DNA from 2 places in the Paenibacillus sp. FSL L8-0435 genome. Region 1 is predicted to be linked to the other one. Evidence: riboswitches for the same ligand, from Rfam matches in the RefSeq annotation. Region 1 holds a riboswitch; the other holds the start of a gene.
What was found. Region 1 has a riboswitch for thiamine pyrophosphate ahead of NST33_RS17380 (thiamine phosphate synthase). Riboswitches for the same ligand answer to the same signal wherever they lie in the genome.

Region 2: it holds a riboswitch for thiamine pyrophosphate, as region 1 does, so the genes downstream of both, NST33_RS04355 (ABC transporter ATP-binding protein) here and NST33_RS17380 (thiamine phosphate synthase) in region 1, are expected to answer to the same signal.

Annotation. Positions count from the first base shown of each region.
Region 1 is NZ_CP150185.1:4,012,041-4,017,936, reverse strand. Features, by position in the region: gene ltrA (group II intron reverse transcriptase/maturase) at 1-1,458, shown strand, start outside; gene NST33_RS17390 (hypothetical protein) at 1,480-2,523, shown strand; gene NST33_RS17385 (ABC-F family ATP-binding cassette domain-containing protein) at 2,661-4,211, shown strand; TPP riboswitch at 4,288-4,397, shown strand; gene NST33_RS17380 (thiamine phosphate synthase) at 4,622-5,290, shown strand; gene thiO (glycine oxidase ThiO) at 5,307-5,896, shown strand, end outside.
Region 2 is NZ_CP150185.1:938,363-944,258, reverse strand. Features, by position in the region: gene NST33_RS04365 (S-layer homology domain-containing protein) at 1-24, opposite strand, end outside; gene NST33_RS04360 (radical SAM/SPASM domain-containing protein) at 290-1,165, opposite strand; TPP riboswitch at 1,381-1,483, shown strand; gene NST33_RS04355 (ABC transporter ATP-binding protein) at 1,645-2,412, shown strand; gene NST33_RS04350 (ABC transporter permease) at 2,492-3,229, shown strand; gene NST33_RS04345 (ABC transporter substrate-binding protein) at 3,290-4,363, shown strand; partial or broken gene thiM (hydroxyethylthiazole kinase) at 4,557-5,378, shown strand; gene thiD (bifunctional hydroxymethylpyrimidine kinase/phosphomethylpyrimidine kinase) at 5,375-5,896, shown strand, end outside.

The DNA.
Region 1 (5,896 bases):
ATTCAGCAATGTTTTAAACAAATTATTGAACCAATTGCGGAAGCTTACTTCTATAAACATAGTTACGGGTTTAGACCGGTAAGATCAACACACAACGCTCTAGCGAGAGTACAACATCTTATAAACACAACCAATCTCCATTATGTCGTTGATGTTGATATTCAAGGATTCTTCGATAATGTGAACCACACATTGCTTTTGAAACAACTATGGAATATGGGTATTAGGGATAAAAGAGTACTTCGAATCATCAGCAAAATGCTTAAAGCTGAAATTGAAGATGAAGGGATACCGTTGAAAGGCACACCACAAGGTGGAATCTTATCTCCTCTCCTGTCAAATGTAGTATTAAATGACTTGGATCAGTGGGTTGCAGGACAATGGACAAACTTCGAAACTCAATACGCCTATGCAGGAGACTATCACAGGATCAGAGCACTCAAGAAAACCAATCTTAAAGAAGGATATATTGTGCGATACGCCGATGATTTTAAAATTCTTTGTCGGGATTGGAAATCAGCTCAGAAGTGGTATCACGCTGTAAGACTCTATCTTAGAGACCGCCTTAAACTAGACATCTCACCCGAAAAATCACAGATTGTAAACCTCAGGAAACGTAAATCTGATTTCCTGGGATTCACAATATGGGCTGAGAAAAAAGGAAAAAGAAGAGTCGCCTATACGGGTATAAATGAAAAGAAGAGAGCAGAAATCAAGAAGCAAGCAAGAGAGCGCATTAAGAATCTGCACAAAGCACCAATTACTCAAAACGCTCTTCTCTTCAATAGCTTTGTACTTGGTTTACACAATTACTTTTCACGTGCAACACATGTTAGTGTAGAGTTCTCACGACTTGCCTTTGATCTGAAAGCATTCACATACAATCGTCTCAAAGTTATTGGTAAATACCAATATCCTGATAATGCCCCGCCAACCTTCAAGAAGTTCTACAGGAACAGATATAGAACCTTTAAGGTCGCAGGTGTATATCTCTTTCCGTTCAGAGATGTAAAAACGGTTAACAACCTATGCTTTCAGCAGACGTTAAATCCGTATACATCAGAAGGAAGAAAGAGACTTCATAGGGATTTAAAGACGGATATTAGATATGAACTAATTAAACTAATGCAGTCAAACATACCAAACCGTAGCATTGAATACCTGGATAACAGACTGAGTAGATATAGTATGCAGGGTGGCAAATGCGAGATATCTGGCATTTTACTAACTGCTGATTACGTGCATTGCCATCATCTTTTGCCAATCCATTTAGGTGGGACAGACGATTTTAGCAATCTACGTATTCTACACAAAGATATCCATAAACTTGTTCATGCTACAAAATCAGAGACGATTGTCAAACTCATGTCGCCGTTTGGATTTTCAGACTCTACGATTCAGAAAATCAACCTGTACCGAAAAATGAGTAACTTGGAACCTATTGTAATAAAAATCTAAAAAGATGGAGCGCCGTGTGCGATGAAAGTCGCACGCACGGTGTGGAGAAGGGGAAAAGGCGGTGATTATATCAAATCCTTACCTATTTCTATTGAGCTGTCCATTGTATTCGTGCTGATCTTCTTCCCGCTCTTCTGGATCATCTCACTCCATACCCAAGATGCCGAAGAGGCTCAATATCTTGGTCAACGATACAGATCTGCACTTCAAACCGCAGTTATGGATGCAGGTGCGGTGATGCATCAGAATGAGAAACAAAATGATGAAGCAGGTTATGATTCAACCAAGTTTGTTAAAGCGGACAAGGAGCTCGCCTTGTTGACATTTACGCAGACGATGGCTTTGAATATGGGGATTCAGAATGATCCCGTTGCTATTCGAAACATGTTTAATTACATTCCTGCCGTGGTTATTCTGGATTATGATGGCTATTATATGTTGTCCACAGAAACAGAGATGACGGGTAACCTTGAAGGTTCTTTCAGGCAAGTATGGAGCCCCAAGAAACCTTATACATATTCAGATTCTAATGGTAACAGTATTAACTTTACACTGGACGACTACGTATATGCCTATGACGCAAACGCAGGGAAATGGATTGAGGGATTTCAAAAAGAACTGGCTTCAACCACACAGATTCCTTTACTTCAGAATACCAGCGTATTTGAGCAAGTTAGACAAAGCCAGATTGTGACTGCTGTGCAGGATGATCTGGCTGATGTGATTAACCGCCATAATGAGTTTGCCAGAAAGAACGGTATTTCCTATACGTTTACGATGCCCCTGATTGCGCAGGAAGATTGGTACAACTCCATTAACGATACAGGGATTATGGCCTTTATCCAAGGTATAGGTGTGGGTGACCAGAAAATCAACAATTACGCAATTGGTGGAGGCAGACTTGTGAAGAAAACGGCCATCGTAGGTGGGGTAGATCCTTTAACGGGTATCAAGTACTACTATCCCTCCACATGTGGTAATGGATACCGTGCTGAAGAGGTATTCACAGACGCAAGACAAGCAGCTGCACAAGGCTATTTCGAATATAAATGCTCTAATCGGTAGGGAGCCTGTATGACAAAATCATGGAAGAGGTTCCTGAGCTGTTTACATTACTTTCAGAAAAGACGGGACTTGTGCTAGAATAGGGTTTCGGAACAATCACAAAAGTAATGTCTAATAGATAGGAGCTACCTCATCTTATGAGTTTATTGTCAGTAGAGAACGTGAGTCACAATTTTGGAGATCGCACGTTATTTAAAAATGTATCGTTTCGTTTACTTGCCGGAGAGCGCGTAGGACTTGTTGGTGCCAATGGTGTGGGTAAATCCACATTAATGAACATCCTTACCGGTAAATTGCTTAAAGATAGTGGAAAAGTGGAATGGACACCTAAGGTTCGTTATGGATATCTGGATCAGCATACAAAGCTTACGCCAGGCAAAACCATTCGTGACGTTCTTAAGGATGCATTCCTTCCGTTGCTTGAATTGGAAAAAGAAATGATGAATATTACGGACCAGATGGCAGATGCAGATCCAGATAAGTTGGAGCAGTTGCTGGAAGAGATGGGCGATATTCAGGAACAACTGGAACAGGGCGACTTTTATCTGATTGACGTAAAAGTGGAAGAGATGGCCAATGGTCTTGGTTTGTCCGCAATTGGTCTTGATCGAGATGTCGCAGCTCTAAGTGGTGGACAACGTACCAAGGTGCTTCTTGCCAAGCTTCTGCTCGAGAAACCTACAGCACTTTTGCTGGATGAGCCGACCAACTATCTGGACGTAGAGCATATTGAATGGCTGTCACGTTACCTGAAGGACTACCCTCACGCGTTTCTCTTAATCTCCCATGACACGGAATTCATGAATGAAGTCGTAAATGTCATTTATCATTTGGAATTTGCCAAATTAACGAGATATGCAGCGAACTATAACAAGTTCCTTGAGATGGCTGATATGAATAAAGCCCAGCATATTGATGCATACGAGAAGCAGCAAGAGTACATCAAGAAGCAGGAAGATTTCATTCAGCGTAACAAGGCACGTGCTTCAACATCAGGTCGAGCGAAGAGCCGGGAGAAGCAGCTGGACAGAATTGAACGTATTGATCGCCCAGATGAAGCGGCCAAACCAACGTTTAAATTCAAGGATGCCCGTGCGAGCAGCAAAACGGTCTTTGAGGGTATTGATTTTGAAATTGGATATACGTATCCTTTGCTGCCCAAAATGACGATGACAATTGAACGTGGTGAAAAAATTGCCATCGTAGGTTGTAATGGTGTGGGTAAATCGACACTGCTGAAAACTATTCTGGGCAAAATATCTCCACTGAGTGGAAAGACCTTCTTGGGAGATTATCTCGAAACGGCCTATTTTGAACAGGAAGTTCGTGCTGGAAATATCACGCCGATTGAGGATGTTTGGAATGAGTTTTCACATTTGACCCAGAATGAGGTCCGGGGTCATCTCGCACGCTGTGGGTTGAAAAATGAGCACATTACCCGTCCGCTTAACATGCTGAGTGGTGGAGAGCAAGCCAAGGTTCGTTTATGCAAACTCTTGATGCGTGAAAGCAACTGGATTTTATTCGATGAGCCGACAAACCATCTCGATGTCACAGCCAAAGCGGAGTTGCAGCGTGCTTTGCAAGAATTCAAGGGAACGGTGTTACTGGTATCTCATGAACCTGATTTCTACGAGGGTTGGGTCACCAAAACATGGAATGTAGAAGAATGGTCTGAGACAAACTAGGGCGATTCAAGACAATGTTTAACAGAAATGACGGTGACAAAAAAAACCGTCTATGGTAACATAGGCTACAACTTCATATGAACACTAGGGGGGCCGCACGATGCGGCTGAGATGGAAGAATGCGATTCCGGACCCTTTGCACCTGATCTGGATCATACCAGCGTAGGGAAGTGGCGAGCGCGTTTCAGTGAATGACGTGAGCAAACGGCAATTCAAAGGATTTCAACCGTCTGCTTAACGAATTGAAACATGCAGTTGCGTGTATAACGTTATGGCTATAGGGTCTATAGCTTTATTGCACGAAATGAACTGTATGTATCAGTCAGTCATCTGGTTCTATAATAATACGCAGCCACTCCCCTACGGGAGTGGCTTTTTTGTGTTTTCATAGCATTCACGTCTGGAAGGAGATGAACAGTACGGTAATTTCTCATGAACATGTTCAAGAATCATTTGAATTGCATGTTGTATCTACGGGTACAGGGGATCAAGCATCTTTTGTAAAAGCTGCAAAGGACGTTTGGCCTTTGGTGGACTATATTCACATACGAGAAAAACAACTCACATTGCAAGACAAGATCGGTTGGGCTGAAAGTCTGCGTAACGTTGGTGTTCCATCTTGTCGCATCGTTATCAATGGCTCAGAACTGCCACCACAGAATGACATCTATGGCGGTGTACACTGGGGGCAAGATGTGATACGTAACTACAACCCTGCTGTTATAAGCAATGTGCAGCGACTTCGTCTGGGTGTATCTGTTCATTCACTCGATGAGGCAAAAATCGCTGAAGAACGGGGAGCCGATTACCTATTCTTCGGGCATGTCTTCTCAACCAACAGTAAGCCTGATCTTGAACCAAGAGGATTATATGCTCTGGCTGAAGTGTGCTCCGGTGTCTCCATTCCTGTCATGGCGATCGGTGGCATCGAACCGGGAAACATTCACGCTATTCGCTCTGCAGGCGCTCAGGGAGTTGCTGTGATCTCGAATGTCTGGGCGAGCGATTCCCCGGATCAGGCGGCTGCATCGTTAAGGCAGGCTATCGTTGGCGTTGGTACAGAAAGTTTGAGCCGCTAATCAAGGAGATGAGCTGATGAAGAAGATCATTACTGATAGACCGGATAAGGTTCATGCAGAAACGATTATTGTAGGCGGAGGGGTTGTTGGTTGTGCCATTGCATATGAACTTGCTTCCCGTGGACAGGATGTGCTGTTGCTGGAGCGTTCGGCGATTGCAGGAGGCACTTCTTGCGCAGCAGCTGGAATGCTGGCGGCCGACAGTGAGGATTTTGCTCATCCTTTGATGGCTAAGCTTGCCAGGCAGAGTAGACAGTTACTTACCGAGCAACAGATGCTAATGGCTACACTCAGTGAGGTAGAGACTGGTCTGCAACGCCAGGGATTCCTAACTCCTTTTCGTTCATACAGTGAATTAAGTAGTTATAAGGACAATCGGAAGTCTGCGTTGTCTACTTCTGCTGATGAGGTGTGGTGGGATCGTTCCATTGTGCAGCAGGAGGCATCATGGCTTAACAGAGATACGTATGGAGCCTATTACAGACCTTACGAGAGTGAAATTCTCCCACTCCACCTAACGAAGGCATACGCCGAATCCGCTCAAGCAATGGGAGCACGGGTTATGGAGGACATACAGGATATACGTGTGCAAGCAAACGAACACGG
Region 2 (5,896 bases), 3.1 Mb from region 1:
AAACTTTTTCCATTTTGAATTCAAAACTAAAACACACTCCTCAGTTGGCTTCTGGTAGGTAAATCCACTAATATATGAATCTTTAGAACTAATACACCTCCTAATCAATAGGATAATAATACCATGCATATTCATAAAAACAAGATTAATAGACTATGATTTTACAAAAAAGTTGTTATCCTGAATTGATTTCAATTCTTATTATCTACATGATTTCGCAATAAAGACAAAATGAACCTACCGAAACAAATATTTTCGGTAGGTTCATTTTGAAGTAAATTTATATATTCTAGGCTCCGAATCTCTGACGATAACCGCACTTTCGACACAACTCTTCCACAGCTTCACGTTTGGAGAAGCCATATACCAGATTGTTCGCTCGCTCACCCTCAATAATCTCCGAGAATGACTTCTCGTGCACATTACCAAGGTTAATGACACCCTCACCATCAAGACAGCATGGAACCACCGTTCCATCGACAAGCACAGCTGCCTGACCACGTAATGCATGGCAGAAGCCTTTGCCGTCATCTTCAGGTGCATCCAGGCTTGGCCACTGGAACTCATGGTCTTGATTCAGGTATACATTTGGGGCAATTTTGACCCCGCTGCCTGGAACCACTTTCTCCTCAATGCGGAAGTCCAGATTGAACTCACGTTCCAGCACTTCAAGGGTCTCCCGATTTCGATTCATCTGAGCATTCGTGAAGTTATCCTGCGTCAGATTCCACAGCCGGAATGAGATGATGACATTGTGCTTCACCGCTTCGTGTACAAAAGACAGAATGTTGCTCAGGTATCCGTCACGGTCAGTTGAACCTTCATGCCCATCGAAGCTGTGCAGAGAGAAGTTCATCTGTCGCAGCGCCGGTTTGCCAAGCAATTTATGCTGAGTCTTGGGCAGCAGCGTACCATTCGTTGTAATGTTCACCTTGAGTCCCTTCTCATGTGCGGAATCAAGCAGCAGATCTATTTTGGGATGCAACAAGGGTTCGCCTTTGACATGTAGATAAATATGATTGGTGTGTGGTTTAACTTGTTCCAGTATATTGTTGAAGACTTCAGGGTCAATGAATCCTTTGGCACGTTGTGTCTGCGGACAGAAGCTGCATGCCAGATTGCAGATACTTGTGATCTCAATATATACTTTTTTGAACGTTTTCAACTCGGGTCCCCATTCTGCTTCGGAGGGAGCAATCCCACCTGCATTTGTGATCCGGCCAATATGCGCCATCCCTATTATATCGGGTTCATGAGCCAAGGTAAATTGTTCAGTTGTTCAGGTCTGACTCCAAATTCATCTCAAGAATTCCATCAAGCTGCCTCTTTACAGTTCATGTTCGAGTGATATATGCTGAACACATAACTGCATATCTTGAACTTTTGCACTAGGGGAGCCTTACGGCTGAGACGAATATGACTATTCGGACCCTTTGAACCTGATCTGGATCATACCAGCGGAGGGAAGTGGAGCGGCCTTTTAGTAAGCGGAATTTTATCATGTATATGTGAAGATAAACTGCGGATCTAACTTACAGACCCACTCATTTCTCCGGAAATGGGTGGGTCTTTTTTGTTTCTTTTGGCAGAGTGCAAGATGTGGTTGTTATTCCAGCAGTCTGACATCAAGGGGGTGAGGATCAGATGAATAACCATGTAACCATTCACAACATAAGCTTTGCTTTTCCCGAAAAAAAGGATTCCCCCGTGCTCTCCAATGTGTCGCTTCAGGTTCAACAAGGAGAATTTGTCTCGCTCATCGGCTCCAGCGGATCAGGTAAAAGCACGCTCTTCAAGCTACTCGCAGGCTTGCATGAGCCAACCGTTGGCACCATCGATATAGCTGATGTACCGCAAGGACAACGGCTCGGACGAGTCGCTTATATGCCGCAGAAAGATCTGCTGTTATCCTGGCGAACCGTCATGGAGAACTGCATGCTGCCTGCCGAGTTGGCACCAGGCCGACAGGACAAGGACAAGTTACGGGCCAACATTCTAGCTGGGTTGGCAAGGTTCGGCCTGTCGGGTTATGAACAGGCCTATCCAGATGAGTTATCCGGCGGCATGCGGCAGCGGGTGGCATTGCTTCGTACCTTGCTTACAGGCGGGCAGCTCATGTTGCTGGATGAACCCTTCGGTGCACTCGACGCCTTAACCAAACGAGAAATGCATCGCTGGTTGCTGGAGCTGTGGGAGGGCTTTGGCCAAACCGTACTGTTTATTACACATGACATTGAGGAAGCCCTGCTGTTAAGTGACCGTATCATTCTGTTAACTCCAGGAGGGCAAGGTCAGCAGTTGCGGGAGATGATGGTTCCTTTACCACGCCCAAGGCATTCGGACATGATCTACCAACCGGCTCTCGTGCAGATGAGACAACAACTGGAGGAACAATTACATGCAAAGCGATAGAGCTGAGGTTAGCGTCTGGACGTGGTGTTTTAAGTGGCTCTCGAGGTCGTTTTCCCAATATGGTTTGTTTATTGTTCTCATGTTCTTATTACTGGCGGTCTGGGAAGTGATTGTGCGTATGGGATGGGTGCCCTCTTTCATCATTCCTGCACCCACAGCCATCATAGGTTCACTGGTTGAGCATCGTCGTCTGCTGTTGACCATCCATCTGCCTGCTACCTTTATGGAGGTTGTTGTTGGTTTTGTCTTGTCCATAGTGACTGGAATTACGCTGGCAACAGGCATGCATATGAACCGGTCGATTGAAAAGGCCTTGTATCCCTTCATCGTGATCAGTCAGACCATTCCGCTGATTGCCTTGTCTCCCGTATTTATCTTGTGGTTTGGTTACACGTTGTGGAGCAAAGTCGCGGTGGTGTTCTTAATCGCATTCTTCCCCATTGTGGTCAGTACCTACGATGGACTCCGCCAAGGCGATCCGGAGCAGCGTGAACTGCTGCTCACCATGGGCGCCAGCAAGTGGGATATTTTCTGCAAACTCCAGGTTCCGCTGGCACTTCCCTCTTTTTTCTCGGGGCTAAAGATGTCTGTGGTGTACTGCGTAGTTGGGGCAACGATTGGCGAATGGCTTGGTGGCAGCAAAGGTCTCGGATATTTTAGCCGTCGTATGTCCAGCAACATGAACACGGATGCGATGTTTGCCGCCATTTTGCTGTTATCCCTGCTTGGGATCGTTTTGTTTGTACTAATTGCCTGGCTGGAGAAACGGTTTAGCATACGGCGGCATGGACATGGAGGCAAAAGAAAAGTTGGATAATACCTAGACAGAAATTAGATGTAAATACAAATCAAAACGATGAAATGAGGAACTTCATTTATGAATAACAAAGGTATACACTCCCTGCTTCCCATCATGCTCATTAGCCTTTTGCTGTTCGTTAGCGGATGCAGCACCTCGAATACCAGCAAAAACACGCCAACAACAGATTCTGCAACTAATACACAGCAAACAGATCCGTCTGCAACCGAACCAACATCAGACGCCAAAGATAAACTGTCCATCATGCTCGACTGGTACCCGAATGCAGTACACTCCTTCATCTATGTGGCTCAGGAAAAAGGGTACTTCGCAGACCAAGGTCTGGATGTCGAAATTCAGATGCCTGCGGATACCAATGATTCACTCAAACTTGTTGCAGCCGGTAAGATTGATCTGGCTCTAAGCTACCAGCCGCAAATTTTGCTCGCGCGTGGCGAGAACATTCCTGTACGATCCATTGCTGCTGTTGTTCGGCATCCACTTGTACATCTGTTGACCGAAGCAAATGGCAACGTGAGCTCACCCAAAGATCTTGAAGGAAAAACTGTCGGTTATTCTTCGATTCCGCTGTATGAAGCGATGGTTCGTACGATGATCAGCCACGATGGTGGCAATCCCGACAACATGAATCTGGTTGACGTTGGGTTCGATCTGATTCCTTCGCTGGCTTCCGGACAGGCGGATGCAATTATGGGTGGTTTTATTAACCATGAGCAATTGATTCTGGAGAAAGAAGGACATGCCATGAAATCGATTAACCCTGTCGATTATGGTGTGCCTGATTATTATGAATTGGTCCTGACTGCGAGTGAGGCTGGCATTGAAGCGAAAAAAGATCAGCTTACCCGGTTCGTCAAAGCGATCCAGGAAGGACAAAAATATGTAACGGAGCATCCAGAAGAAGCCTTGAATATTCTGCTCGCTCATGAGAATGAAACGTCTCCGCTTGACCCGGAGATCGAAACCAAAAGCCTGGCTATTTTAATGCCACTTATGAATGAGGAAGGTCAACCGTTTGGTCTGCAGGAAATAGAGTCGTGGGAGAATGTACGTGCATGGCTCGTTGAACAGGATTTGATTCCTGAATCGGTGAAAGCCGAGGATGCTTTTATTATTCTGCAAGGAGAGTAAATAAAGGAGTGCAAGGTGAATGAAGGAAAAGTGACTGAACGCAAAGGGGATGAAAGCAAAGCTATATGCGCCTTAATATCTCTGGAATAGAGCATGGAGCGAGTCCTAACGAATCTGAGATACGCTATATCCGAATAAACAGCCGTTTACAGCTTTTTGGTCAAAGGATTCAGGAAAGCATACAAAACAAGGAGGAAATTATATGTCTTATCTGGAACGTGTTCGTACACAAAACCCGTTGGTACACAATATCACCAACCTTGTCGTGGCTCCCTTTACAGCCAATGGTCTGCTCGCACTAGGTGCGTCCCCTTTTATGGCCTATGCTCATGAAGAGGTCGCTGATGTCGCCAAGATGTCAGGAGCCGTCGTACTCAACATCGGTACACTCGATGACAAAGTCGTTCAGGCGATCCGTCTTGCAGGCCAATCGGCTAATGCGCATGACGTGCCTGTGGTGCTTGATCCCGTCGGCGCAGGCGCAACCGCCTATCGTACAGAAACCGTGCAGATGCTCATTCGTGAACTTCGTCTCACGGTACTGCGCGGCAATGTGGCAGAGGTCGCCAATGTCATCGGTGAGAGTTGGAGTATTAAAGGTGTGGACGCAGGATCAGGTGAGGGCGACCGGATCGGCATTGCGGAGCGGGCAGCGCATAAACTTGGCTGTGTCGTGGTCATTACCGGGAAAGAAGATATCATTACCGATGGACAATCCACATTCATCACGAGTAATGGACATGCCCTGCTCACTCAAGTCACGGGTGCTGGCTGTCTGCTAAGTTCAGTGATTGGCGCTTTTACAGCCATAGTGGAATTGGAAGCCGATCTTCTAAGCAGTGTTGTTGAAGCGCTCGCATTTTATGGTGTAGCAGCTGAACTGGCGGCGGAGCGGACAGCTCATCAGGGGCCGGGCAGCTTCCAGATTGAATTGTTGAATCAACTGGCACAAGTAACAACAGATCTCCTGGCAGAACGCGCACAAATCCGTCAGATCCGTGGAGGTGCAGTATGAGCATTGCTCAAGCGCTAACCATTGCAGGTTCTGATAACGGGGGCGGCGCAGGAATTCAGGCCGATCTGAAAACATTCCAAGAGCTTGGCGTATACGGCATGACCGTTATCACGGCTATTGCTGCCCAAAATACAACAGGTGTGCAGGGCGTTTTTCCCATCCCTTACGATGGTATTGCCCAGCAATTGGACTCGACCGGCGAAGACTTTCAACCAACCGCAACAAAGACCGGCATGTTATATAGTGCCGAGATTATTCGTCTAGTGGCTGAGAAATGGCAGCAATACCGTTGGTCGAATCTAGTCATCGACCCTGTGATGGTAGCCAAAGGCGGTGCCCCCCTGCTCCAACAGGAAGCTGTACAGGCGTTGGTTACGGAGCTGTTGCCCCATGCCCTGATCACAACACCTAATATACCGGAAGCGGAACTGCTTACCGGAATGTCTATCACGAATCTGAGTCAGCGAGAAGAAGCCGCAAGACAGATTGTACAGATGGGTTCAACGTATGCTTTGGTC